Regions from separate parts of the Dyadobacter subterraneus genome, predicted to be linked through region 2. Evidence: riboswitches for the same ligand, from Rfam matches in the RefSeq annotation. Region 2 holds a riboswitch; each other region holds the start of a gene.
The links. A riboswitch is a leader RNA that binds a small molecule or an ion and turns the genes downstream of it on or off. The one in region 2 is predicted to bind thiamine pyrophosphate.
Positions count from the first base shown of each region.

Region 1 (10,127 bases), 4.5 Mb from region 2:
GAAACGTTTTAATGGAAATATTACGGATGCGGCCAGAGAACTTGGGTTAAGCCGGGCGGCTTTGTATCGAAGAATGGAGAAGTATGGACTTTAAATTTTAGTTGAAAGTGGAGAGTTGAAAGTTAAGACCGGCGGCGAGGTTGAAAGTGATGTTGAATAGTTCGGGATGGCATACAAAGTTTTCGATTTACCGGATTGCATAAACAGCTTAAATCTTGTTATTCCTAACCAATGGAAAGCCGATTGCCGAAAGCCGACAGCCCCTTTGGCATATTTTTTACGCCTTTTATCGTTATGTTAACGAACTTCACATTTCAATTTTTAACTAATGATAAAGTATTGCAAGCTGATTTTTCTTCTTTTTTTGACACAAATAAGTTTTGCCCAGGATAATTCCATAATCTCCGTCCCGCTTAAAAATGTAAAATTGCATCAGGGATTTTGGCATGAAAAACTGGAAACCGGACGAACTGTAACGATTCCTCACGTTTTTCAGGAATGTGAACAAACAGGTCGGATTGATAATTTTGCAGTTGCCGGAGGATTAAAAAAAGGTGTTTTTCAGGGGACGAGATTTGATGATTCTGATGTTTTTAAAGTCGTTGAAGGTGCTGCTTACTCACTTCAAAATCATTATGACGCCAAACTGGATCGTTACCTGGATAGTCTGATCGTACTTTTCGCCGCTGCTCAGGAACCTGACGGATACTTGTATACCATCAGAACAATTAACAAAGACACAACCGGATCTTATGACTGGATTGCCGGTCCTTCCCGATATTCTTTTGAAAACGGCAGCCATGAACTCTACATTGTGGGGCATCTTTATGAAGCTGCCGTTGCCCATTACAACGCCACCGGAAAAAAGACTTTGCTGAATATTGCTACCAAAAACGCAGATCATCTTGTAAAAACAATCGGCCCGAAACCCGGACAAATGATCGTGGTGCCGGGGCATGAAGAAATTGAAATTGCTCTTGTGAGACTATACCGCACAACCAATAAAAAGGAATATCTGGATCTTGCACATTTCTTTGTAGACATGCGCGGTCGCTCTGATAAACGGACGCTTTTTCTTGATGAACATAAACTTGGCCCTTCTTATTTTCAGGATCAAAAACCGGTTGTAAAACAAACCGAGGCAGTTGGACATGCTGTTCGTGCGCAGTATTTATATGCAGGTATTGCAGATATGCTCACGATCAATGATGATCCACAATACAGTAAAGCCATTCATAGCCTTTGGAATGATGCTACTACAAAAAAACAATATATCACCGGTGGTGTTGGAGCAAGAGCGGATGGTGAGGCTTTTGACGCAGCTTACGTTTTACCCAATGACAATGCTTATGCGGAAACATGTTCAGCAGTAGCCAATCTGATCTGGAATCATAAAATGTTTTTGTACACCGGCGAATCCAAGTATATGGATGTTTTTGAAAGGACTTTATATAACGGATTTCTCGGAGGCATGTCCGTTTCTGGCAATGAATTTTTTTATGTTAATCCAATGGCTTCTAATGGCATAAATGATTTTGGTCATGGATCTGGCGCCACGCGTCATGAGTGGTTTGCCTGTGCCTGCTGCCCGACCAATGTTACCCGTTTTCTGCCGTCCTTACCTGGCTATGTATATGCAACAAAAGCTAACGAATTGCTCGTCAACCTTTTTATGGATAGCGAATCGGAATTGAATGTGAATAATAATCAGGTAAAAATTAATCAGAAAACAAATTATCCCTGGGATGGAAATATCAAAATCACCGTTTCACCAGCAAAATCTGCCACTTTTCCGGTTTCAATAAGAATTCCGGGCTGGGCTAACGGACAGGCGATTCCGGGGGATTTATATACTTATCTGGATAAAGCAGCAAAACCTGTCGTGCTAACAATAAATGGCAAAAATATGCCTGCAACGATTGAAAATGGTTATATCAAATTAAACCGTCAGTGGAAATCGGGTGATGTGGTGACGCTTGCTTTGGACATGCCAGTTAGAAAAGTGATTGCGAATGCAAATATCAAAACGAATAAAGGAAAGGTTGCCATTGAACGCGGTCCGGTTTTGTATTGTGCAGAAGGAAAAGATAACAATGGAAAAGCTCTTTCCATGAACATTGCTCCCAATCAGGCATTTACCTCCGAATACCAAAAAGATTTCCTCGGCGGACTTACCGTTTTGAAATCAAATGATACAAAATCAGCCGTATTGATTCCTTATTATGCCTGGGCAAATCGAGGCGCTAATGAGATGACAATCTGGTTTGACGAGAAGCAATGATAGAATTTTGAATGAGTGAATGATAGAATGATAGAATGATAGAATGATAGAATGATAGAATGGGTTGCTCATTGGGATGCCACGACCGTAATTGAGTCGTGGCATTTTTGGTTTAGGATTATATTTTTCTTTTTACTTGATATTCTTTTTTAGTTTTTCGAGGTCTTTTAATTCTCCCTCCATGATCATGCTCATGTCGCTGTTTTTCATGATATCGTTGTCGGATACCAGTCTGCATTTGAAATACATTTTGAATGGTAAACTTTTGCCTTTGAAAATTAATGCGCCGGCGGTTTTTAACGCTTTTCCCATTCCAACTTCCACTGGTATTTCAAACATTTGACTGCTCTTTGCCTTCACCTTGGTAACACCTTTTACTGATCCTTTTGCCAGTCCTTTTTGCTTTCCCAAATCAAAAACATAAGAAGGATCCCGGAATTCAACTGAGAATGCGTTGGGATTTATGAGTTTTAATTTAATGGATATGTCAGAATTACTTAACCGGAACTTTTCAATATCAAAATCTTCCATTTCCACTTTTGGTAAACGAATAAGTGGAAGTCTTTTATCCTGATCAAAATGCAGCGTGTCTTTTCCTAAAAATGGTTTTGCAAGATGCAAATATGTTTCGAAATGATAATCAGCACTATCCTCTCCTACCGCCGCACTTTTTTTACTCACTGTCACCAGTTTCTTAACCTCAATTTTAGTCGGTAGCGTAACCGTCGTAGTATCCTGCGATTTCAATACGAGAGAATCTGCATAATCACTTTCAATGATTTTCACTCCATTCATTTTTACCAGATATCTAAAATTTTTGATATCCAGCCCGACTGGCAATGGATTGTCTACCAATAATTTAAGAGACATTTCCATGGTACTGTCTGTCACATGGGTTATTTTACTGATACTCATTTCTACCTTCGGTTTCAGGCCGGAAACCGGATTGGCATTTTTTGATTTATAAAGAAAAAAGGCAACTCCAACACCGATCAGTAAAACCAGGATTATAATTAAAAGAGATGATGTTTTTGAGCGGTCCGTCATAAGTGCAGTGTTAATTTGATTATGGAAGCTGCCCGCCCAAAAATCATTCTTCAATTCCATCTGTATTATTTCCAGTTTTCATGTAATGCTTTGAGGAGTTTTTGCGCCTATTGAAATCCATTTAAAAAATAGTTGTGGATATATGTCTTCATTAAGTTATTCAAAATGAATACAGAAATGAATGTCTGGTTTGGTATGAATATTTACTAGAAGCCATAGTATTACAAATAACCAATTACCATCAACTACTTAAAAATTAAACTATTATAATCATGAAAACTGCAAAAAGTAAAGTAACGAACACAATCAGTGAAAAGGATCATGAAAAGTTGACTGAACTTTTTATCGACGGTTTGAAAGATATCTACTGGGCTGAAAAGCATTTGGCTAAGGCACTGGTAAAAATGGAAAAAGCTGCGACTTCTGACGAATTGAAAGCTGCTTTCGAAAAACATACAACGGAAACGGAAGAACATGCAAGTCGCCTGGAAGAAATTTTCGGAATAATCGGCGAAAAAGCTCAGGCGAAAAAATGTGAAGCCATGAACGGATTACTGAAAGAAGCTGACGAAATTACGGAAAGCACTGACAAAGGCACAATGGTACGCGATTGCGGATTAATTATGGCAGCGCAAAAAGTTGAGCATTACGAAATTGCTTCTTACGGAACGCTTAGAAACATTGCAAGAACATTGGGTCATGAAGACGTAGCCAATATTCTTCAAACTACATTGGATGAGGAGGGAACGACAGATCATAAATTAACCGAACTGGCTGAAACGTATGTAAACGAAGAAGCTAATCAGGAATAGTATTTCCTTTCCTTCATAATAGAGCGCTGGATTGAGGTTAATTACCTTATTTCCAGCGTTTTTTTATAATAAACGCTGTGTAAGTCTTTTTTTTAGATGTTTATCTAAAAATTTTTTTTCTCTATCACATATAGAAAAATCGCCCGTCAAAAGTTCGTCATAATGAACAAACTCTGACTGGCGATTTAATATACTATCTTAATAATTCAGCTGAATTATTAAGCCAGATTAAGTTTTCCATGATCTCCCGGATCACCTTGATGTCCGGTAACAGCTGCTTTTACCATTGAAAAGAAAACAACCATTTTGGAAGATGGGCTATCCCAATATGCGGCCTCATCCGTAGTTACTTTAAGCACTACCAGATTTGGATCTTCCTTTCCTTCCGGAAACCAGGCTTTTGATAACGGGCTCCACAATTCTTCTTTTTTCTGTTCGTCCTCAACGATTGTAGCGTAACCTGTCACACTTAGATACGTATTATCTCCCGGATGTGAGTAAATCAAAGTAACTTCTTCCCCACTTCCTGTCTCCTGGCCGATTTCAGTTTGTTTGCTTGTAAAAAACCAGGCATTTCCTTCCTCATCTACTTCCAGAGTGGTCATAGGACGCGATTCGATTTTACCATTCTCATAGGTTGTGTACATGCAAAAACGAATATCTTCAACCAATGATTTTAATTTTTTTATTGCTTCCGAACTTTGAAGGTTCTTTTCCATAACTATTTAATTTTAAGTCTGTGATGAATATGAATTACACACACAATTAAAATAACCGTTCCAAAAGTGGCAAAGCATAGCAATAAGAGCGTTCGCCTGCAATTTAGAAAACGCAATTTTTATTAAACCTTCCAGTTTTCGAGCTGATACGCACTATCCCAAAAAACGTATTCAAGTTTGGAAGCGATTATATAAGCTTCTGTCATTTTTTTCCTCACATTTTCCGAAGCATTGTCCGCCAGATTGTTACAAATCGACAACGCTTTTTCAACGGATGCGGCAAATTCTTCCCCTGCATAAGCGTCAATCCAGTTTTGATATGGATTTGGAGAACTCTGATGTGCATAAATATAGTCGCCGATTTTCTTGTAAATCCAGAAACATGGAAGTAGAGCTGCTACCGAAACTTCGAAGGATTCATAAGCCGCTGCGGACAACAAGTAATTGGTGTAAGCAAAACAGCCGGGAGCTTTTCCGCTATCAAAATCAATGATATATTCTTTGAAATAACTTTCATGTAAAATTCGCTCAACGATGATCGCGTTTTGGGCAAATTGAAGAAAATCGAGCAATTCCTGACTTGTTCCGGCCCTGGTTCCCGCAGTTGCAAGTGCCTTCGCGAAATCAGCGAGATATAATGAATCCTGATAAATATAGAATTTGAATTTTTCAACCGGCAATGTTCCGGTTTTCATTTCCTGATTAAAAGGATGATCCTGAATTTTATTATAAATTGGTAATGCCTCGTTCCAGAGATGATCTGTAAATTTCATAGGATGTTAATTATCGTAATTTCGGATTTGCATTACTTGTGGAGAAAATGAATGATTTAGCGGACCGGAGCCCTTGCCGGTTGTAATATTTTTCCCTGCTTCAATCGCTCCGGCGATATAAATTTTGGCCAAACGGATGGATTCGGTTAGTGAATTTCCAAGCGCGACATAAGTTGCAATGGCAGAAGAAAGTGTGCAGCCAGTCCCGTGGACGTTTTTACTTTCGATATACTCACTTTCAAAAATCTGAGGTTTCTCCCCTTTTTGAACAAAAACATCGAATAATTTGGGAGCGATTAAATGTCCACCTTTTAGTAAAACGGCCTGACAACCTTTTTCAATCATTTCCTCAGCAGCGACTACCATGTCATCCGTATTACCGATTTCTCTTCCAACCAGAATTTTAGCCTCATCCAGATTCGGTGTAATTAAGTCTGCGCGGGGAAATAATTCTTTCCACAAAACATCAATAGTTTCATCCTGAATCAGTTTTGAACCACTTGTTGAAACCATTACAGGATCAAAAATCACAAATCCGGGCTTAAAACGATCGAGAATTTCTGCGATTATCTCGGCCGTCTCAACGGTATTGATCATACCAATTTTGACTGAATCGATCATGATATCTTCAAAAACGGCTTCCAGCTGAGATTTCAAAAACGCACCTGGCACCGGATGAATGGCCCTGACTCGTGTTGTGTTTTGCGCAGTCAATGCCGTGATCGCAGAAGTGCCATAAGCACCCAAAGCTGCAATTGTTTTAAGATCGGCCTGAATTCCGGCACCTCCCCCGCTATCGGATCCGGCAATGGTGAGTACTGTGGGATAGCGCTTCATATTTTATTAGTGTTGTTAATCATGGATTTTAAAAATTTCGCGGCTTTGAAAGGTGAAGCCGCACTGCAAATGGCTGAAATAACTGCAATGCCTTCTGCTCCATTGGAAATTGCCTCGACAACATTTGATTCATTTAGTCCGCCGATCACCACAAGTGGATTTTTGCTGTGCGCTTTAACCCATTTTAAACCGTCCATTCCCCAGGGCGCCAAAGTATCTGTTTTTGAAGGAGTTGAAAATAATGGACTCACGGCGAGGTAAGTTAAATTAAGATTTTCAGCCTCAATTACATCTTCTTTTGTTTCAGCTGACAGACCGATTATTTTATCTGGCGGCAATAAATCTTTTAATATTTCATAAGGCATATCACTTTGTCCAACATGAACACCATCAGCATCGCAGGCCAATGCAACATCTACCCGATCATTTATGATTAGCGGGACATGATATGGATGAAGTATATCTTTCATCTTTTTCGCCCGGTCAATGAAAGCACGGGTTCCCAAAGATTTTTCCCGAAGCTGAACCATGGTGACGCCACCTTTTACGGCTTCTTCCACAACCCGGAATATGTCTCTGCCGAGGCAGGCATTTTCATCGGTTACGAGGTATAGTTGCATAAATTCTATTTTTTGTAATTCAGGAATTTACGGAGGTTGGTTGAGTGTATTATGTCACCCCTCCGGGGTTTTGGAACGGTTCGTTAGATTTTTTTAATATAATAATTTCATCCCTTCGGGATTGTGGCTAGTTGAAAGTCATAAATGGTACAATCCGAAATTGAATTTGATATTTTTCTTGCAATTGAATGAATCGTATTGTCTTGGAAAAGATTTTTCGAATCATTGCCCAAATCATAGAAAGTCAATTGGTTAAAATCCCGAAGGGATGACATTTTTATAGAAAAGATATTACGATCTGTTTTTTACAACCCCGACGGGGTGACATAATCATTCAACCAATTTCTCTACATTATTTGCTGACCAAATTCTAACGTTAATCAAAAACTATAACAACCTTACAACCGCCAATTCCACCAGCTCTTCCGGCGACAATTCCGATAATGAATCCAAAAACGCAATTTGAAATGACCCCGGTGATTTTGTTTTTTCAAATGCTTTTTCACCACAAACACCCATCATCGCGGCCGCCGAAATGGCCGCTTCAAAACCATCCTCCTGAATTGCGAAAAATGCTCCCGCAATGGCTGAAGCAGAACAACCCATACCTGTAACTTTGGTCATAAGCGAAACGCCATTATCAACGTAAGCTACTTTTTCACCGCTCACGATCACATCCGTCGCACCACTCACACTAACCACGCAGCCATATTTTTCGCTTAACAATTTCGCAGCTTGCAAACTATCCGTCGAATTTGCCGTACTATCAACTCCTTTTGTCTGAATGTTACTTCCAGCCAAAGCAAGGATTTCAGAAGCATTTCCACGAATTAAACTGGGAGACGCTGTATTCAATAATTCTGAAAGTGTAACATTCCGGTAAGCCGTAGCACCTGCACCAACCGGATCCAGAATAATGGGTTTTCCAAATTTCACAGCAGCCAGCATCGCTTTTTTCATTCCTTCCACCCAGATCGGTGAAAGCGTTCCGATGTTAATTACCAAAGCGCCGGCAATGGCAACCATATCTTCAACCTCTTCCACAGCATGCGCCATAACCGGAGAAGCACCAATCGCCAGGAGCGCATTGGCGGTGTAATTCATCACAACAAAATTTGTAATATTATGAACAAGAGGCGATTTTGCTCTTAATTCAGTCAGGTTCTCTGCAAGATTTAATTTCATTTTTACCGGGTTTTGTAAGAAAACAAAACGAATGGACGCCTGGACAGCTGTACCCGGAATTGAGATAACAAAAGTGAAAACTTCTGTTTAAACGCTTTTTCCTACGACAGTACAAACTGTTTCAGGTTCAAAGGGTATTTCTCAGTCCAATTTCGGACACCCCTAAAGCCATTCTTATCTGCGAATGTAGTAGTTTTGGTCATTATTAAAAACTGAAAGTGTTTTTAACACCGGTTTTTCTTATCCTTGCTATCTCACATCTAAATTTCTATTTTTTTTACTAATGATTAAAGCGGCAATATTTGACATGGATGGATTGCTTATCGATTCAGAACCAATCTGGACCGAAGCGGCAACCGAAGTGATGCAAAAAGTTAATTTCAAACTTACACACGACCTGAAACTTCAGACAACCGGCTTGTCGATAAAATTATTTCTGGAATTCTGCTACCGCATTCAGCCCTGGAACACGCCGGACCGCGCTGAACTTGAAAATGATATTTTAACTATCGCACACAAAAACATTATTGCAAACGCCAAAGCGATGCCCGGCGCGATTGACCTGATCAAAAACCTTCATGCTGAAAAAATAAAACTGGCCGTTGCTTCTGCTTCTCATATGGAGTTGATTGAGGCGGTTTTGCGCAGACTGGAAATCATTGATTATTTTGATACCTGGCATTCTGGTGAACTGGAAGAGCATACCAAACCACATCCGGCAGTATACATTTCGACGGCGGCAAAACTGGGAATTCCTGTGCATGAGTGTATTGCATTTGAAGATTCTTTTACGGGTCTTCGTTCTGCTTATGCTGCTAAAATGATCACTATTTGTGTTCCAAATCCGGAAGTTTACGACGATCCGAAATTTGATCTTGCCCATTACAAATTGCGCTCACTGGAAGAATTTGATATTCTGGCGGTTGGAGTTTAAGAATAAATGCGATATTAGTCCGGAAGAAAAATTTTCTTCAAAGAGAGTTCCTTAGCCATAGAAAAATCAGATCAGCATGACCGGTCTCCGCCATTTCAGTATTATGATTGCCGTCCGGATAACAGTTATTATTCTGACAGTTATCCTTTTGTTCCGGTTGGTTGAATTTCATACCAATGAAGGTCTGATCTATATTTTGGGCTCGATCGTGGTTTTTGTTCAGGCTTCTTTACTTTACAATTATGTAACGAAGGTGAACAGAAAGCTAATCTATTTTCTGGAATCCGTTCGCTATTCTGATTTTACGATCAATTTCCGGGCGGACAATACCATGGGTACGACCTTCAGGGAATTGAATCAGCAGTTTAATGAAGTTTTACAGGCCTTTCGTCAGGCAAGGGCAGAAAAAGAAGCCAGTTTGCAATATCTGAATACAATTGTTCAGCATATCGGAACTGGTTTAATCACTTTTGACGGCACTGGCCAGGTTAATATTATCAACAGCGCAGCTTTACGGATGCTTGGCATTTACCGGCTTCACCAGCTTAGCGAACTGGAAGATAAACATCCCAGATTGTACGAATTGCTGGCCAATCTGAATTCCGGTGTCCGTGAATTGTACCGTACGCCGGCAGACCAGCCTCTTGCTTTGCAGGGAGCCGCTATTCAAATGCATGGAAAGTGGGTCAGGATTGTGGTTTTGCAAAATATCCAGACTGAACTTCAACAACAGGAAGTTGAATCGTGGCAAAATCTTACCCGTGTTTTACGTCACGAAATCATGAATTCCATGACACCGATTGTCTCACTGGTTGGAACAATGCGGTTGATTGTTAATGAAGATATTGAACCAAGTACTTCAAATCACGAAGCTGTTGGTGACCTTAAAGAAGCGCTTCAAACGTTGGAAAAAAGAAGC
Region 1 is NZ_JACYGY010000001.1:759,983-770,109, reverse strand. It holds gene IEE83_RS03355 (sigma-54-dependent transcriptional regulator) at 1-94, shown strand, start outside; gene IEE83_RS03350 (glycoside hydrolase family 127 protein) at 329-2,281, shown strand; gene IEE83_RS03345 (LEA/WHy family protein) at 2,414-3,328, opposite strand; gene IEE83_RS03340 (YciE/YciF ferroxidase family protein) at 3,601-4,140, shown strand; gene IEE83_RS03335 (pyridoxamine 5'-phosphate oxidase family protein) at 4,359-4,859, opposite strand; gene tenA (thiaminase II) at 4,982-5,632, opposite strand; gene thiD (bifunctional hydroxymethylpyrimidine kinase/phosphomethylpyrimidine kinase) at 5,639-6,469, opposite strand; gene thiE (thiamine phosphate synthase) at 6,466-7,089, opposite strand; gene thiM (hydroxyethylthiazole kinase) at 7,477-8,274, opposite strand; TPP riboswitch at 8,356-8,448, opposite strand; gene hxpB (hexitol phosphatase HxpB) at 8,558-9,208, shown strand; gene IEE83_RS03305 (sensor histidine kinase) at 9,285-10,127, shown strand, end outside.
Region 1: linked by a shared signal. The riboswitch ahead of thiM (hydroxyethylthiazole kinase) and the one ahead of thiS (sulfur carrier protein ThiS) in region 2 are both predicted to bind thiamine pyrophosphate.

Region 2 (10,127 bases):
TGTGCTTATTACGGCAACAAAACAGTAAATTTGATACTTAATTCCTAATCCTTCAAAATGAAAAAAATAATTCTTTCCATGGGTCTTTTAATGGCCTGTTGCAGCATTTCCGCGAATGCTCAAAAATACACCATCATTATCAAAGGAGGCCACGTTATTGATCCGAAGAATAATATCAACGGTATCATGGATGTTGCTTTAAACGGTGACACCGTTAAAAGTGTAGCCAAAAACATTGATCCGAAACTTGCCGCACAGGTTGTTGATGCCAAAGGAATGTACGTTACTCCGGGATTAATTGATATGCACTCGCATAACTTTTACGGAACAAAAATGGATCAGACGTACAGCAACGGACCTAACGCATTGCCTCCGGACGGTTTTACTTTTCGTACCGGCGTTACTACGGTTGTAGACGCAGGTTGTGCCGGTTGGAAATCCTTTCCTGACTTCAAAAAACAAACCATAGATATTTCAAAAACCCGTGTTCTGGCATTTCTGAATATTGTAGGAGAAGGAATGCGTGGCGGAACATATGAGCAGAATATCGCTGATATGGATCCTGAAAATACAGCACGCGTTGCCAAAGAAAATCCTGACTATGTAGTTGGTGTAAAACTGGCTCACTTCAACGGCCACGACTGGACGCCAACTGACAAAGCTGTGGCAGCCGGAAAACTCGCCAATATTCCTGTTATGATTGATTTTGGCGGAAGCACTCCCGTACTTTCAATCGAAGAATTATTCATGCAGCACCTTCGTCCGGGTGATATTTTCACACATTGCTTCGGACAATTATCAAGTCGCGAACCAATTCTGGATGTTAAAACCGGAAAAATTAAACCATTCGTTTACGAAGCTCGTAAAAAAGGAATTCTGTTTGATGTGGGTTATGGTGGTATCAGTTTCGCTTTTTCTCAGGCAATTCCGGCTGTGAAAAGTGGATTTTATCCAAATACAATCAGCACCGATATTCATACGGGAAGTATGAACGCTGCGATGAAAGATATGCTGAATGTGATGTCCAAATTCCTGGCTATGGGTATGGATCTGCAAAGCGTTATCAAAGCGAGTACCTGGGCTCCTGCACAGGCAATTCACAGAGAGCAGCTTGGAAGCTTAACCGTAGGCGGACTAGCCGATATCGCAGTTTTACGCGTCTTGAAAGGAAATTTCAGCATGAACGATACCGGTGTTTTTGGTTTCTTTGATTATACCGGAACAAAAATTACGGGTAAAGAAAAACTGGAATGTGAACTGACAATCCGCGCCGGAAAAGTGGTATATGACCTGAACGGAATCACCTCGCCTATCGTCGTTGCTTCAAAAAGAAATTAATACAATCTAGTAAAATTCGGGATATCCGGTCTTTTCTCATTTGGGTTACAAATTGATACATTATGTATCCGGTTTGTAATCCAAATTTTATCTTGCCGGCCCTTCATAAATTGCAATTCCATTGAAATGAAAATTAAATCCATTGTTGCCGCAGCATTATTTTTAAGCTTTAATTTTTTCAATTCTCTTCACGCCCAAACCATATCAAAAGAAGAATTGATTTTTTTGACTTCTGAATGGAAAGGCGAACGTTTCCCTGACGGAAGACCAAAAGTGTCTGATGACTTCATTCGCCGGGCAAAAGAAATTGCCATTGAAGAAGCCTGGGTTGTGCTCCAAAATGAAGGTTATAATTCTCAGTTTGATGCAAACTGGAAAATGATCCATCAGGATGTGACTATCGCAGGTCGTGCACTTACTGCACAATTTATGCCTTCCCGCCCGGATGTTGAAAAAAATATAAAAGAACGGGGTGCAAAAAATGGCCGTATCGGAAATACCAACTCGTGGCCGATAGACCAGCTTTCCAAAGGTGATGTTTACGTTGCTGACGGTTTTGGAAAAATTGCCCAGGGTACTTTAATCGGTGATAATCTTGGAAATTCAATATTTGCAAAATCAGGAAACGGCGTTGTTTTTGATGCCTCAGCAAGAGATTTGGAAGGTTTGTCAAAAATTGAAGGTTTCAACGCATTTGTCCGTGACTGGGATCCTTCTTATTTGAAAGATGTGGTTTTAATGGGACTTAATACGCCTATCCGCATCGGAAGAGCGATTGTTTTACCGGGAGATCTAGTTCTTGCCAAAAGAGAAGGTATCATTTTCATCCCTGCGCATTTGGTTGAAAAGGTAGTTTTAACCGCTGAATTTATCGCGATCCGTGACAAATTCGGAATTCAGATGTTGAAAGAAGGAAAATACACACCGGGACAAATTGATAGTCAGTGGTCAGACAAATTAAAAGATGATTTCCTGAAATGGCTGGATAAAAACCCAAAAGAAATTCCAATGAAGCGTTCTGAACTGGACGAATACATGAAGAAAAGAACCTGGTAATAAGTCTTGGGAAAAAGTAAGAAATACATATTTCCTGCTTTTTTCCTAAAAATGCACCTTTTTTAAAATTGCATAATTAACATAAGTTTATGAATATTTACAAGCTTCTATCTGGTGTTGCTATTTTGTGTCTGGTTGTAGCGCTTTATCTTACAGTAACAGGAAATCTGGCTCAGGCGGGCCCGTTTTTTATTGGCTTTTTCTTAGCATTGGCCATAAGTTTCAGAGGGTCGGAAACTTTGAAAGGATTTACTTATACAACGATTATTTTTGCAGCCGTTACTACTGCTTTATATTATCCTCAATATTTTCAGCAATATGATGGTTTCAAATTTGCAACGCTGATTACGCCATTAATCCAGATAATCATGTTTGGAATGGGGACTTCGATGAGTTTTGAGGATTTTGTTGGTGTTGTAAAAATGCCAAGAGGTGTTTTTATCGGTGTTACAAGTCACTTTTTAATCATGCCGCTTTTGGGTTTTACACTGGCAAGCATCAGCGGTTTTCCAGCTGAAATTGCAGCCGGAATTATCCTGATCGGTTGTTCTCCAAATGGTATGGCGTCCAATGTAATTTCCTATTTGGCAAAAGCAAATCTTGCATTATCTATTACAATTACTGCAATTTCAACCATGCTGGCTCCTTTAATGACGCCAATGCTGATGAAATTATATGCCGGTGCTTTTGTTGAAATTGATATGCTGCATATGATGTGGGATATTGTTAAAATGGTAATTCTGCCAATTGGTGCCGGATTAATTTTCAACAAATTGTTTCACGGAAAAGCAAATTGGCTGGATACTGCAATGCCTTTGGTTTCGATGTCAGGAATTGCATTTATTATTGTGATTATTACGGCGGCAGGAAGGGACAGTCTTTTGACGATCGGGCCGGCTTTAATAGGACTGGTGTTGATTCACAATCTTTTGGGATATACGCTTGGATATTTCTCGGGGAAACTATTCAAAATGAGCGAACGAGATTGTCGTACAATTGCCATTGAAGTTGGTATGCAGAATGGCGGATTGGCGTCAGGAATAGCAAAGGAAATGGGAAAAATGGCGACAGTAGGTTTGGCACCCGCGGTTTTTGGACCATTAATGAATATTACCGGATCAATCCTCGCATCTTATTGGCATAGAAAACCTACGGGTGACGAAGCCACGTATGTAGAAACCGGACGAGCTCATTAAAAATATGACGCCCTTTCATAGCCCTGAAAGGGCGTCATATTTTAGGATAGGGCAACGCCCTATGAGAACGATGATGTGAATTCGGAATTGTATAATTCCCATATCCCAAATCAATCGGGCGATGCCCGATTCTAAGATATTACGCCCTTTCAGGGCTAATTTATTTAATCTTCTTTCAGGATTAATTGCATGAAGACCAGGTCCAGCCATTGGTCAAATTTATAGCCAACCTCTCTCAAATATCCTTTTTCTACAAATCCATATTTTTCATGAAATTTGATGCTACCGCGATTTGTGGCGTCGATTCCTGCAATCATGGTGTGCAATCCGGATTCTTTTGCGCGCTGAATTAAACTTCCAAGCAACCTGCCTCCTACTCCTATTCCACGAGATTTGTCATTCAGATAAATCGAATGTTCAACACTGAATTTATAGCCGATTTTCGGACGAAAAATACTGTAAGATCCATACCCGATTACTTCCTTCTCAAATTCAGCTACAATTACCGGCATACCATCGTTTATCATTTTTTCAAACCAGGCAGTCTGTTCTTCCAAAGTTCTGATCTCGTAATCATAAATGGCAGTAGTTTCTAAAATAGCTTGATTTACAATTTCCAGTATAGCCGGTAAGTCTTTCGGAGCAGCATTTCTGATGATAAGATCCATTAAAAGCAGATTCTTTATGAGGTGTTAATTTGACAAATTCAAAGTTACCTCATAATTAGCAAAACTTTCACAGTTTCCCAACCATCAAAAATCAGCTTTAAACTTTTATTTTTTGAAACTCCGATTTTTCCAATAGCTTTACGGAAACTTTAGGGGTGTCCCGTATGCGGACTGAGATAATACCCTTTGAACCTGATGCAGTTAGTACTGCCGATAGGGAAAAGTAAGAGATACTGCTATTGTATCTTAATGAATCTTTCCAAGGTCCATTCCTGAAGTTTTTCTCATAAAACATTATTCAGAATGGAAATCAGCATTAATCAGCAACGTACAGAAATTCCCGAACGCTCTTCGGTTGAAGAACTTTTGTCTTCCTTGTTTGCAGATTCCTCCAAAGGAATCGCTATTGCGATCAATCAGGCCATTATTCCAAAAAAGGAATGGCCTCTTCACATACTCAATCCCAACGATAAAATCACCCTGATCAAAGCTACACAGGGAGGTTAATCAAACTAATATCCTGAACGAATAAACCAATTTTCAACTATCCATCTGGCTAACAGCTTAAAGCCAAAAGCTATTCCATCCATGAAAACTGAAAAAACACCAGACACAGAAGTAATTTCAAGAAAACCTTTTCCAAAATCCAGGAAGATTTATGTGAAAGGAAAAATACACGACATTTCCGTCGCCATGCGTGAGGTATCTCTTAGCGATACAAAAGTGCATGGAAAATTGGGATTGATTGAAAAAAATCCATCCGTTACCATTTACGACACCAGTGGTCCATTTACAGATCCCAACATAGAAATCGATGTAAAAAAAGGACTTGAACCATTAAGAGCTCCCTGGATTTTAAAACGTGGAGATGTGGAGCAGCTTGAAACCATTTCGTCAGAATACGGAACACAGCGCAAAAATGACAAAAGTCTGGATGCTTTAAGATTTGCCCACATCAGTAAACCGTACCGTGCAAAAGCAGGTCAAAATGTTTCTCAACTGCATTATGCCAAAAAGGGAATTATTACGGCTGAAATGGAATATATAGCGATTCGTGAAAACCAGCGGATTGAAGAACAGATTGCAGAACTAAACGGAAAATCAGGAATTCTGGCACATCAGCACGCCGGACATAGTTTCGGAGCAAATACACCAAAAGGATTTATTACGCCGGAGTTTGTACGATCAGAAGTAGCTGCGGGTAGAGCCGTAATTCCGGTTAATATCAATCATCCGGAAAGTGAGCCCATGATTATTGGCAGAAATTTTCTTGTCAAAATCAATGCAAATATTGGGAATTCAGCTGTAACATCCAGCATTGAAGAAGAAGTGGAGAAAACGGTTTGGGCTTGCCGCTGGGGAGCTGATACGATCATGGATCTTTCGACAGGAAAAAATATTCATGAAACCCGGGAATGGATTATCCGCAATTCTCCTGTACCGATCGGCACCGTTCCAATTTATCAGGCGCTTGAAAAAGTGAATGGAAAAGCCGAAGATCTTACCTGGGAATTGTTCAGGGATACCCTAATTGAACAGGCGGAACAAGGTGTTGATTATTTCACAATTCATGCCGGGGTTTTGCTGAGATATATTCCGCTAACAGCCAAACGGATCACAGGAATTGTTTCCCGTGGCGGTTCAATAATGGCAAAGTGGTGTCTTGCCCATCACAAGGAAAACTTTCTCTACACCCATTTTGAAGATATCTGTGAGATCATGAAAGCGTACGACGTCGCATTTTCTTTGGGTGATGGTCTAAGACCGGGCTGCATCGCAGACGCCAATGACGCCGCACAATTTTCTGAACTGGAAACTTTGGGTGAATTAACAAAAATTGCCTGGAAACATGATATCCAAACCATTATTGAAGGCCCCGGCCACGTGCCTATGCATTTGATAAAAGAGAATATGGAAAAACAACTGGAACATTGTCAGGAAGCTCCATTTTACACTTTGGGACCATTAACAACCGACATTGCTCCCGGTTATGACCATATTACCTCTGCAATAGGTGCAGCGATGATTGGCTGGTTTGGAACGGCGATGCTTTGTTACGTTACACCAAAAGAGCATTTGGGTTTGCCTAATAAAAAAGATGTAAAAGACGGTGTGATCACGTACAAAATCGCTGCCCACGCCGCAGATTTGGCAAAAGGACACCCAGGAGCGCAATATCGTGACAATGCATTAAGCAAAGCAAGATTCGAATTCCGCTGGGAAGATCAGTTCAACCTTTCACTTGATCCGGATACCGCCAAAGAATTCCATGATGAAACATTACCCGCCGAAGGTGCCAAAATCGCTCACTTCTGTTCTATGTGCGGACCGAACTTCTGTTCGATGAAAATCACACAGGATGTTCGTGATTATGCCGAAGAAAATGGTTTGATGGAAGAAATGGCACTGGAAGAAGGTATGCAGGAAAAAGCAAGAGAATTTGCTAATAAAGGCAGCGAAATCTACTTATAATGAAACTATTAGCCATATCCAATCCTGAATTTATCCCTGACGAGGCTGAAATAATAAACAGTCTTTTCAGGGAAGGATTGGTGTGTTTACATATCCGAAAACCCGAAAGTAACCCGGCTGATTTTAGGAATTTATTAAGTAAAGTCCATGCGGATTTTCTCGACAGAATTTCAATTCACCAGCACCATGATCTGGCCGGAGAATTTGGGATTAAAAGGCTTCATTTTACTGAAAAAGAAAGAAAATCAGTATCGACGGAAATTCTGGAAAATTTAAAGTCCGGTGGTTTTCTGCTAAGTACTTCAATTCATGATTTATCTGAATTGAAAATTCTTTCCGGGCTTTTCAGCTACACATTTTTCGGGCCGGTGTTTAACAGTATTTCAAAATCAGGTTATCAAGGAGTTCTGAGTCATGATTTTTTCATTGAACCTGAAATTAAAAAAATACCAATTATTGGATTGGGCGGAATAAATCGTCGAAATCTTCAACAAATAGAAAATATGAATTTTGACGGAGCCGCTATTTTGGGAACGTTGTGGGAGAATCCGGAAAATGCTATTATGAGTTTTCGGGAATTACGGGAGTTGGTGAATTTTATCAATCAATCTGAAACATAACAATTAACACGAATCAATTAATCATATCAACAAACACACCGGGGATCACACCAACATAACACCGTGCATCACACCACTACCGGGCGAAGCCCGGTGCTAAAATATGTAAGCCCGTTGGGCTTTGGCACATCCCGAACATTTGGACAAGCACAACCTAATTATGACCTAAATGTTCGTAATCTCCATGACCCTAACAGGGTCACATATCTTAGCCCGGGGTTTATACCCTGGGATTTTAGGGTAATCGAAATCAATCCACAAGAAATAAAATCAAATGATAGAAAAACTCCAGTTCATATCAAACCAAACCAAAGAAATCACCCACCTCGAAAGCATCCAAACCGCACTCGACGCAGGCTGTCGCTGGATACAACTGAGGGTGAAAAATCAATCTTTTGAAGACGTTTTAAATCTTGCAGAAAAAGCCAAGGTCCTTTGTGACAGCTATCAGTCCAAACTTATAATCAACGATTTCCCATTTATCGCAAAAGAAATCAATGCTCACGGTCTGCATCTCGGACTTAATGATATGCCTATTGAAACGGCGAGAAAAATAGTTGGAAAAAACATGATTATAGGCGGGACTGCCAACACATTTGAACATATCGTAAAAAGAATTAACGAAGGAGCAGATTACATAGGATTGGGCCCTTTCCAGTTTACCTCAACCAAACAAAATCTCAGCCCGATTTTGGGATTAGAAGGTTACAGAAATCTAATAAAGTCATTAAAAGAACTTGGTTTATCAATTCCAATAATTGCAATCGGCGGGATTACACAAGAAGATGTTGCACCAATAACCAAAACCGGAATGTACGGAGTAGCCATTTCCGGCTCAATTATTAATTCTGAAAATCCGCGAAACGTGGTTTACAAAATCAAAAAAATACTATGTTAAAAATAGCTGACAAAGAATTTTCATCACGACTTTTCACGGGAACCGGGAAATTCAATTCTTCAAAATTGATGGAAGAGGCGCTCATCGCATCCGGCTCCGAATTGGTAACCGTTGCACTTCGAAGAGTTGATATGAACAATGCGGACGATGATATTTTAATACATCTCAAACATCCGTCTATTGACTTATTACCCAACACATCCGGTGTCCGCACAGCCAAAGAAGCAGTTTTTGCGGCACAACTTGCAAGAGAAGCTTTGGAAACCAACTGGATAAAACTCGAAATTCATCCTGATCCAAAGTACCTGATGCCCGATCCTATTGAAACCCTTCTGGCAACTGAAGAACTGGCAAAACTGGGTTTTGTAATTCTTCCCTACATTCACGCTGATCCGGTTTTGTGCAAGCGACTTGAAAATGCGGGCGCTTCCGCAGTGATGCCATTGGGATCACCCATTGGAAGCAATAAAGGCTTGAAAACGATTGATTTTCTGGAAATCATTATTGAGCAGAGTAAAGTTCCGGTGATTGTCGACGCTGGAATTGGCTCACCTTCGGATGCCGCAAAAGCAATGGAACTTGGTGCGGATGCTGTTCTGGTCAATACCGCGATTGCCATCGCTGGAAATCCGGTTCAGATGGCGATTGCTTTTAAAATGGCCGTAGAAGCTGGAAGAATGGCTTACCATGCCAGATTAGGAAAACAAGGAAATTTTGCCGTGGCAAGCAGCCCGTTAACCGCCTTTTTAGATGAGTAGTTTTAAAGATTTATTCGAAACATATACCTGGGATGATGTTAAGGAAAGTATTTATTCCAAAACAAAAAACGATGTTGAGCGCGCTTTACATACATCCCGAAGAAATCTGGAAGATTTTAAAGCGTTAATTTCTCCTGCGGCTACCACCTATCTGGAACCTATGGCGCAGCTAAGTCAGCAGTTGACACAAAAGCGTTTTGGAAAAACAATCCAGCTTTATATTCCACTTTATCTTTCCAATGAATGCACCAATATTTGCACCTATTGCGGGTTCAGTCTGGATAATAAAGTGCGGAGAAAAACGCTGACCGAAGACGAGATTTTACAGGAAGTAAAAGTGATCAAAAGCCTTGGCTATGATCATGTACTTTTGGTGACAGGCGAAGCGAATCAAACCGTACATGTACAATATTTCAAAAAAGTTTTAAAATTAATTCGTCCGTATTTTGCTCAGGTTTCGATGGAAGTTCAGCCTCTGGACACGGAAGAATATGTTGAACTGATTCCACTTGGATTAACTTCGGTATTGATTTATCAGGAAACTTATCACAAAGAAGATTATAAAAAACACCATCCCAAAGGAAAAAAATCTAACTTTAATTACCGTTTGGAAACGCCGGACAGACTGGGCCAGGCTGGTATTCATAAAATGGGTTTAGGCGTTTTAATTGGTTTGGAAGATTGGCGGACGGATAGTTTTTTCACAGCTTTACATCTCAATTATCTTGAAAAAACATATTGGCAAACCCGTTACAGTTTATCATTTCCCAGACTTCGCCCCTTTTCGGGTGGGTTGGAGCCAAAAGTTGAAATGAATGACAAAGAATTGGTGCAACTCATTTGTGCTTATCGTTTGTTTAATGAAGAAGTAGAAATTTCTCTATCAACCAGAGAGTCTGAAAAGTTCAGAAATCATTGTGTACAACTTGGAATAACATCCATAAGTGCAGGTTCAAAAACAAATCCGGGAGGATATGCAGTGGAACCTGAATCGTTGGAGCAATTTGAAATTTCAGATGAAAGAAGTCCGTTTGAAATCGCAGCGATGATCAGGTCTAAGGGATATGAGCCTGTTTGGAAAGATTGGGATAAGGTAATGCAATGTTGAATATTGAATAAGT
Region 2 is NZ_JACYGY010000001.1:5,256,000-5,266,126, forward strand. It holds gene IEE83_RS22020 (amidohydrolase/deacetylase family metallohydrolase) at 58-1,338, shown strand; gene IEE83_RS22025 (RraA family protein) at 1,465-2,394, shown strand; gene IEE83_RS22030 (bile acid:sodium symporter family protein) at 2,484-3,590, shown strand; gene IEE83_RS22035 (GNAT family N-acetyltransferase) at 3,755-4,258, opposite strand; TPP riboswitch at 4,400-4,495, shown strand; gene thiS (sulfur carrier protein ThiS) at 4,562-4,765, shown strand; gene thiC (phosphomethylpyrimidine synthase ThiC) at 4,847-6,730, shown strand; gene IEE83_RS22050 (thiamine phosphate synthase) at 6,730-7,350, shown strand; gene IEE83_RS22055 (thiamine phosphate synthase) at 7,625-8,248, shown strand; gene IEE83_RS22060 (thiazole synthase) at 8,242-9,006, shown strand; gene thiH (2-iminoacetate synthase ThiH) at 8,999-10,114, shown strand.

Region 3 (10,127 bases), on a different contig from region 2:
ATTCCTGTTGAAAGTGTATCCTCCGGAATGTATATCGTAAGATTGCAGGGGAATGAGAGAATTTTAAATCAAAAAGTTTTGATTGTAAAATAAAATTTTGAACCATATATTTTTTCGTTTGAACCATCAATATTATGCTCCTGTGCATATATTGATGGTTTTTTTTCAAAAAAGAAAATTAACTTTCCGTCTGGGATTTCTCTACGGAAATGAATTTCGCCTTTTGTATTAGAAACTAAAATTTTATGATTGCCAAAACCAGTAAGTTTTCATTGCTTTTTATCCTCCTGGGCGTATGCATTTTTGTGAAAGCAAATGCTGCGGAAAATCCGGATTGGCTTAAAAAATATCAGGAGCATGAACAGTTTGGGAATGTATATGTTGTCAAAACGATAGAAAGATCGGGTGGGGCATACGCCAGTTTTCTGGTGGACAGAAATGGGAACAAGCTGACACCTGCTTACAGGGATATCGGTAAATTTTCAAATGGTCTTGCGGAATTCGTGACTTTTGAAAATCATCAGGGAGCGTTGGGAATGCATGGGTATATCAATAAAAACGGGAAAATAATTATTCCGGCGATTTATCGTGGCGCAGGAGAATTTAAAAATGGTATTACGTATGTCATGTATCCAAAAGGGAAACAATTCGGGCTGACTTATCTTGATACACTGGGAAAAGAGATTTATAAAATCCCCGTTGAGTTGTTTCCCAACGATTTTTTGATTGGCAAAGCACAGGCAGCCTATGTTGCTTACCACGATTGTCAGGAAGATTTTATCTGGCATGTAAACGGAAACCTGACGACACTAAACTGGGATTTTGGAAGATATACCGAGGTAGATATTAAAAAAGCAAAAGAACCATTTCGTTTTTATTATCACGGAAAATTCGGGATTGTTGATAAAAACATGATTTTACGTGTCCCGGTTGCATTGGATGATATTGATCTGATTTACAAACATTCCGGGCGAGGATTAGCGAGAGTCAGATACGGTAAGAAATTTGGTTATGTGAGTTCAAAAACGGGGGAAATAGTTATTCCGTTTTTATATGATGATACCCAAAAACCATCATTGGGCCGTTATTGGGTAAAAAAAGGAAATAAATGGGGTTGTATTAATAAGAAGGGAGAAACCGTTATTCCGTTTTTGTACGACTATGCCGGAAGGTTTATGGATGAAAACCGGGCCTCGGTTTCTCTCAATGGAAAATTTGGTCACATTGATACGACGGGAAAAATTACCACGCCGATTATTTATCAGTCTGCTTCCTATTTTAAACATGGCGTGGCGATGATTCAGCTGAATAATAAATACGCTTATGTTGATACGACCGGAAAAGTGATTACCAAAACCTGGTTTAGCGAGGCTGAACCTTTTAGGGAAGAAATGGTTGTGACAGAAAAATACGGGATTTTTTATGACATGTCACCTGACGGGAATTTTCAATTTAAAGGATTTTCTTCTGCCTGGAAAGCAACGTTAATTATGATACTTTTATCGGCCCTGCTGTTTATTCCGTACAGATTTGGTTTTAGGTTCAGGAAGTCCAGAAGCTGATGAGGAACCGGTTTAATTATCTGTAATCTTTTCCCATTTTTTTATTTCCTGCAACACTTCCTCTGCCGAAATACTGTCAAGATCTTCTGTGGTTGTCTGTATAAAGCTTGCCCGACGTCCGATTGGACCCCACCTTCCGGCATGTTTTGGTCTGTTTTTTGGAAATAAACCCAGGGTATTTATTCCTGTTGCTGCTGCGAGGTGCATTGGACCAGTACTTCCGGCAACCAGCCCGTCGGCATCATGTATGAAAGAAATTAGTTGATCAAGCGGGAGTTTTCCCGTTAAGTCTACAACATGTTTTGGTAAAGTTTCCAGCCAGGATTTTAATTCCAGATGTTCCTTTTCGGAGCCTGTGATATATACACGAAAAAGCTCGGGATCAAGTAAATCAATTAATTCCGAAAAACGATCTAATTTCCATTCCAATGCATTTCCGTTGGATTTCGGATGCAAAATGATATTGAACTTATCCGTTTTAAGCAATGCCGAAAATTCATCCGGTAAAGCTGCGAAATTTTTAAGGTGATAATATTCCCACAATTTGTCAGGAGCTTTACCACCTCCCAACGGACGAAGCAGTCGAAAGTGAAGGTTAGCTTCATGATCGTCGGATACTTTTCTACGTAACCATACCAGCCTGTTACAAGTAACCCAGTGGTAAGGACGGCTAATGGTACCAACCCTTTTACGAATGCCAGCATCTTTGCCCAAATTGGCCAGATCGGGCTGAGTTATCAAGTGCAAAATCGCATCAAATCTAAACGCTTTGATAAATGCTGTCTGCTCTTTTTTAGGCATCGCAAACACTTCATCATAATCAATGAAAGTGTCTACCGCATCACTGGCATCTACCACCGGTTTGGTGTATTTTCTTGCTAAAATTGCAACCTTGGAGCCCGGGAAAGTTTGTTTTATATAACCGCAAAGAGGAAGGGTCAAAACAACATCTCCGATCGCATCCACTCTGGTAACTAAAATATGCATTTGTCTGGTATTCTCAATCTGATTGGTAAAAGCCAATACGCTACAGCGAATCTGGCGCTTGCATGAAGCCCTTTTTGCTACAAATACTATACCATGATAACATTTGTTGCAAAATGACAAGAATAGAATCTTATCAATAAGCTTTGTAATATTAACCGATGGTAAAATTAAAAATTGCATTTGATTAATCTAAAATTGATTTGACTTTTCAAGCACGTAAATTGGCGACGAGAAACTGTTTGTTTTTCACTTCTACGTTTTGTAGTTTATCAAAAACTGATTTTTGTTTAAATTTCCGGAACGGAAATTATCCAAAATCAAGGCAAAAGGACTAAAAGTAAATTAACTGAATCATGAAATGCTCATTGAAAATAAAACAGTTAAACCTGGAAAATATTTCTTTCACTTCAGTTATTTCAATACTGTTTTGCGGGTTGCTTTTTCTATTAATATCATGCAGTAAAAAATCAATTACGATCGATAATTCCAAATCCACCTTCCGAGTCATCGGCTATTTACCGGGGAGGGAAAATCTGGTACAATCCGCTAATACCATTGATTATAGTAAAATAACGCATTTGAATATTGCCTTTATCAATCCTGATTCTTCCGGAACCTTGCAGGGAACAGAAAATCTGAACGCAGTTGCCGCAATTGCGCATTCAAAAAATGTCAAAATAATGGCATCCATCGGCGGAGGAGGCGCTCCCAAATATTATCCTTCGTTTTTAATTGGGGATAAAAAGTCAAAACTGATAACAGATCTTGTAAATCTGGCTGTCGAAAGCAATCTGGATGGCATTGATGTGGACTTGGAAGGCGACCTTATTGATGCAAATTATGAAAACTTTGTAATCGATCTGGCGGCACAGTTAAAACTTAAAAACAAAATGATAACTGCTGCTATCGCAACGGTTTACAAAGATCAGTTTTCCGATAAAGCGTTGGCACAATTCGATTTTGTCAATATCATGTCTTACGACAGAACCGGTCCGTGGAATCCATCAAAACCAGGTCCGCATGCGCCTTATGAAATGGCCGTCGAAGATGTTGAGTATTGGAATAAAACACGTGGTATCACAAAAGAAAAACTGAGTCTGGGCGTTCCGTTTTATGGATATGGTTTTGGAGGAACAGCACCTGAAAGTATTTCGTGGAAAACCCTTTTGCTCAATTATCCAAATGCTGTTCAAACAGATGAATTCAACGTAAACGGCGGTACAATTTATTACAACGGAATTCCAACAATTCGTAAAAAAACTGCACTAGCTTTGGAGAAAACAGGAGGAATTATGATCTGGCAATTGTTGCAGGACGACAACGGGGCAAAATCGCTGTTGGGAAATATAGATGAAGTGATTCATACAAAAGAAAAATAATAAGTCATACGATCAGGAAAATGAATAAATACCTTATCCCTCTACTTTTTCTTTTGTTTTCTCCGGTATCGACGTTTTCTCAAAATGTTAAAATTCAGATCGTAGCCCCAAAAGAATTCATGGGACGAAAGGCAATTTTACTCACCCGGGAAAAAGGATTTGCTGCAATTGTACATTCCATTAAGCTCAATTCTGACATTTTTAATCTCCAAATTGCTAATGATCTTGTGCCCGATCTTTATCAACTGCATATTTCACAGGTTAAAGGATCACTTCTTTTTTTTCTGGAATCCGGGACAAAAATTCAACTGGATACTACGGATGTTTCAAAATCCATTGTAACAAATTCCAAAAGCAATCCGGAATGGAAATTATTTGAGGATAGCCTACAAAAACCTTATGATCAGCGAATTAATGATTATTCACAAGGTGAAAAACGTGCACGTAAGGAAAGAAATGCTGACAGTCTAAATTATTGGGTTGACAAACAAGCCATTGAAAAAGAAGATCTTGTCAGGAAAACGGGTGAATACATTGCCGGCCACCTGGATTCATATGTCAGTTTGTATTTGATGAAAATCAATTGGTATGCTTTTAAAAATGACAAGCTTTTTGAGAAATTGGACAAATCATTGGCCGTGCACAGGACATATAAATTTCTGGAAGAAAAAAATCGGAAAGCAGATAAAACCGGAGCTTTGGGTCATAACCTATAAGATTGAATTATAGGGCGATACCAATTTTAGTTATATATTATCCTGATAAAAATCCTCAAATGAAAGCCCTGCCTAAAAAATTGTTGTGGACCTTACTTATAGTTTTGGTTACTATTCTTATCTATACTTTATTACCGAGAGTTTGGTATAAGAAAAGCACTTACGGAACAGAACTTCCCCAATCTTCGCTATTGCCAGCAGCCATAAAAAACAATTTATCAAAATTCATCACAGATACTGCGCAAAATGCCCAGGCCGTGGTTGTTTTGCACAACGAAAAAATAATTCTGGAAGCAGGTGATACTGAAAAACTTATCAACTGCCATTCCGCCCGGAAAAGTATGATGAGCGTTTTATTTGGTATAGCAAAAGAAAAGGGATTTTTGACGCTGAATGAAACATTGGGCCAGCTAGGAATTGATGAAAGTAAAATGCCACTGACCGCGCAGGAAAAATCTGCGACTATCCGGGATTTATTAATGGCACGCTCGGGCGTATACCTTCCGGCGGAAGCCGAAACTGATTTTGCAAAGGCGCACCGGCCAAAAAGAGAGCAATACAAACCGGGAGAATTTTTCTTTTATAATAATTTCGATTTCAATGTCCTTGGTGCTATTCTTGAAAAAAAGACAGGGAAAACAATTGGTGAGTTTATGGAAAAGTACCTGGCTCAACCGCTAGGAATGCAGGAATTTGCACCTTCAAATATTGTCTACGGAAATCCATGGCCGGTCCGGAGCGACAATTCTGATTACCGGGTTTACTGGATGTTTCTCAGCGCCCGTGATTTCGCCAGAGTTGGTGCATTGGTAGCGCAAAAAGGGAAGTGGAATAATAAGCAAATTGTTTCGGCCCAATGGATTGAAGAAAGTACAAAAATGTATACTGATAGCCTTGATGAAAGTATGTGGCCGTTTGACGGTTATTCCTATCTGTGGTGGCTGGATAAAGATAATAACACAATCTGGGCAGATGGATATGGCGGACAATTTCTGCTCATTGACACAACCAGAAATCTTGTTTTATCACAGAGAAATTTCACAGGAAATTCTTTGATTACCTCAGGATTATTTCAATTGAAAAAGAAAAGGGATGGGAGTAGGAGACAGCTTATGTATGTGTATGATCATTTGAAAAATTATATCAAACCCAATAACTAATCCCAGCTTAAAGACTCCTGATTCATTAATTGTAAAAAATATCTGAAGCAGCGCTGATTCAATTCTGTGCTGCTTTTTTTGTCTGAGTTTCAGATACAAATTAACATTTCGATAATTTTTTGTATTTTTCTTAACAAATTTTAATCTTGACGGGAAATAAAACCTCTATAATTCAGTCGGTTACACATTTGTAAAAATATTGTTTGACCTTAATCCTCACACAGCCATGACAAAAAACAATCCTGATGTTGACAGCTACATCGCCGCCTTTCCAAAGGAAATCCAAAAGCTTTTGGAAGAAATGCGTCAGACAATCCGGAAAGTTGCACCGGATGCGGAAGAAAAAATCGGTTATGGAATACCGACATTTACTTTGAATGGGAATCTGGTTCATTATGCTGCTTTCAAAAATCACATTGGATTTTATCCCGCACCCCGCGGACTGGAAGCTTTTAAGAAAGAATTGTCAGGATATAAAGGTGCGAAAGGATCGGTCCAGTTTCCATTTGACAAACCACTGCCGCTTGATTTGGTAGCAAAAATCACAAAATACAGAATTGAACAAAACCTGGCAAAAGCAGATTCAAAATCTAAAAAGAAAACACCCGTAAAACCTCCCAAACTTTCAGATAAAGAACAGGTCACAGAACATATTCAAAAACTGGATCCTGAATTAGGAAAAGTGATTGAAGCGATACGAAAAATCATTTTAAGTACCGACAAAGAAATTGCTGAACATATCAAATGGAATAATCCCAGCTTTTATTATACCGGCGAAATGAAACCGTTTGAGCCGAAGGAGTATAAAAGAGATATCGTTGTAATGAACCTGCACAAAGGAAGAATCATGCTCGTTTTCCCAAGCGGCGCCAGGGTTAAAGACACAACAGGATTTCTTGAAGGAGATTACAAAGATGGACGAAGAACGGTGGTTTTTAAGGATTTGGATGATGTGAAATCAAAAGAAAAAACTTTGAAAAGTGTGGTGAAGGAGTGGTTGAGTTTGGTGGAGAAGTAAATTTGAATTAATCATTTATTAACTAAAATTTACTATTTTTAAGTATGGAAATTAAAACACTCGTTACAATAGACAAAGATATCTTAGGCGGTCAACCTGTCTTTGCGGGAACACGTGTGCCTGTTGAAACGCTGTTTGATCATTTGGAAGCGGGTGTTTCATTGGATGATTTTTTAGAAGATTTCCCGACTGTATCCAAAAGCCAGGCTATAGCAGTTCTTGAAACAGCAAATAAATTCCTTACTTCCAAAAATATCGAGCAGCTATATGCGACTGTTGCTTGATGAAACTTACCTAAGCGTTTAAAGCTTGATTTTCCTGATCATGAAGTTTTTACCGTTCGGGATAAAGAGTGGAATGGTGTGAAAAATGGAGAATTATTGAAGTTAATGCTTGAAGATAATTTTGACGTTTTGCTAACCTTCGACAAAAATCTCCAACATCAGCAAAAATTTTCCAAATACACGATCACCTTTTGTGTTAACAGCACATATCAATATTTACTCTGAATTAACTAAACTTTCGGATCAAATTAATAATCATTTAAAATCTGGACAACTGGCGCTGGGGCCAATTATTATTCAAGCAGATTGAAGATATTAGCACACTTATTTACGATTCGCGATTTGCAAATCAAAAATTAACATCAGTAATTTCCCCTTGTTTCCCCACTACAAACCACTTAACTTTACATCATAATCTCAAAGGGGTGCCCTACCTAACGGGCTGAGATCATACCCATATTACCTGATCCGGATAATGCCGGCGTAGGAAGAGAAAGCTAAACTTAGGACCAGCGAAAATCAACAAAAACATATTGATTTTCAAGCTCAATAAAGTCGGCTGAATCGAATAATTATATTTATTGAACCAAAAGGATAGGTGGCCCCTTGCCTGTTCGTAACAATTATTGATCGCAATGCGAAACGTTACGACTTGTCTTTTAACACTCGTTATCAGCACATTACTGAGCATATCTGTTTTTGCTCAAAAAACACTAACTGGTCAGGTTACCGATCAGGAAGATGGAAAATCACTTCCCGGCGCTACTATCCGCGCAGGAGAAATCCGCGGAACAACTACTGATGCCAACGGTAGATTTACGCTTCGAAATATCTCCGATAATATTGGCATATTGGAAATTTCTTACATTGGCTATCAAACGATAAAACTTGAAACTGCCAATTTTAGCGATGGAAAGCCGCTTGAAATAAAACTGCAAAAAAGCACATTCCAGGCTGATGAAGTGATTGTGAATGCAACCCGCGTTACTGATAAAACCGGGATGGCTTACACCAACGTGACTGCGGAGGCTTTGAACAAACAAAATCTTGGACAAGATTTACCTGTATTGCTAAATTTCACACCCTCATTGGTAAGTACAAGTGATGCGGGTGGCGGAGTTGGTTATACTGGAATCAGAATTCGTGGTACGGATGCAACACGTATTAATGTAACAGTGAATGGAATTCCTTATAATGACGCCGAAAGTCAGGGCGTTTACTGGGTTAATATGCCGGATTTCGCTTCTTCCGTGAGCAGTATTCAAATTCAGCGTGGTGTTGGAACTTCAACAAATGGCTCTGGTGCTTTCGGCGCAACGGTCAATATCAGCACCAACCAATTCCGCAAGGAAGCTTATGCGGAGCTTAACAATTCCTATGGTTCTTTTAATACTTTTAAAAATACCTTCAAAGTTGGCAGCGGTTTAATCAAGGATAAATTCACATTTGACGCCCGTTTGTCCCGCGTTTCTTCGGATGGTTTTGTCGACAGGGCTTCTTCGGAATTACATTCTTACTATTTGTCAGGAGCCTATTTTGGCGGAAAAAGTTTTGTTCGGGTGAATGTTTTCTCGGGAAAGGAAAGAACTTACCAATCCTGGAATGGTGTTCCGGAGGCAAAACTCAGGGGCGACCGCGAAGGGATTTTATCTTATATCAATCGCAACGGACTTGATGAGCAGGATGCACAAAACCTGATCAATTCCAACGACCGAACTTACAATTCCTACACCTATAAAAACGAGGTTGATAATTACCGTCAGGATCATTACCAGGTTGTAACTTCTCACACGCTTTCTAATAATCTGACTTTAAACGTTAACGGTTTTCTGGTGCGCGGTCTTGGTTATTATGAGCAGTATCGTAAAAATGACAGTTTCAGTAATTATAATTTGCCTGATATAATTTCAGGAAGTGATACCATTTCAGGAACGGATCTGATACGCCGCAGATGGCTTGACAATTATTTCTACGGCTCCACATTTTCGCTGGACTATAACAGTTTCAAAAAGCTGACTGCCAGTGTTGGTGGTGGTTATACTTATTATACCGGTGATCATTATGGAGAAATTGTCTGGGCCAGAAATGCCGGTGCTACTGAAAACGAACAACGTTATTATTTCAACAAAGGCGTCAAAAAGGATTTTAATATTTATGGAAAACTTTACTATCAATTCACTGAAAAGCTAAATGCTTTTGGTGATCTGCAATACCGCAGCGTAAGTCATAAAATTGATGGCAAGGATAATGAAATGGTCCAGATGAATTTTGACCAGTCATATTCCTTTATTAACCCAAAAGCAGGTATAACCTATCAATTGGCGCCGCAAAGTTCTGTTTATGCCTCGTACAGTGTTGGTAATAAAGAGCCAAACCGCGACGACTTTGCAGCTTCCACAACCCGACTTTTCCCAAAAAGTGAAAGGCTAAATAACGTCGAAGCCGGATTTCGTCTGCAACAGGGAAAATGGATGGTAGCGGCAAATTACTATCTGATGCATTACAAAAATCAGCTGGTACTAACCGGCCAGATTAATGATGTTGGAAATTCTATCCGTGTGAATGTGCCAAAAAGCTACCGGACAGGAATTGAGCTAGAAGGAGCCGTTGCTTTTAATTCACACTTGAAATGGAATGCCAACGCAACATTCAGCCAGAATAAAATTGCCAATTTCACCGAGTATATTGTCAATTATGACACCGGCGGTTATGATATGGTTAATCATGGAAAGTCGGATATTTCGTTTTCTCCGAATGTAATTGTAGGAAGTCAGTTTACTTACAGTCCGCAGAAAAACCTGGAATTTGCTTTATTGACCAAGTATGTTGGCAAACAATATCTTGATAATACTTCGACTGAAACGCGTCGTCTTGATGCTTATTTCACAAATGACCTACGCCTTACTTACACGGTCAAGCCGAAATGGATTAAAGAAATCTCGTTTAATTTTCTGCTCAATAATATTTTCAGCGAACGTTATGAATCGAATGGATACACTTACGGGTATATCAGCGGAGGTG
Region 3 is NZ_JACYGY010000002.1:1,247,866-1,257,992, forward strand. It holds gene IEE83_RS30720 (PQQ-dependent sugar dehydrogenase) at 1-93, shown strand, start outside; gene IEE83_RS30725 (WG repeat-containing protein) at 246-1,562, shown strand; gene IEE83_RS30730 (glycosyltransferase family 9 protein) at 1,575-2,549, opposite strand; gene IEE83_RS30735 (glycosyl hydrolase family 18 protein) at 2,903-3,928, shown strand; gene IEE83_RS30740 (hypothetical protein) at 3,949-4,644, shown strand; gene IEE83_RS30745 (serine hydrolase domain-containing protein) at 4,704-5,804, shown strand; gene IEE83_RS33495 (DUF1801 domain-containing protein) at 6,031-6,822, shown strand; gene IEE83_RS30755 (DUF433 domain-containing protein) at 6,867-7,106, shown strand; TPP riboswitch at 7,518-7,613, shown strand; gene IEE83_RS30760 (TonB-dependent receptor) at 7,742-10,127, shown strand, end outside.
Region 3: linked by a shared signal. The riboswitch ahead of IEE83_RS30760 (TonB-dependent receptor) and the one ahead of thiS (sulfur carrier protein ThiS) in region 2 are both predicted to bind thiamine pyrophosphate.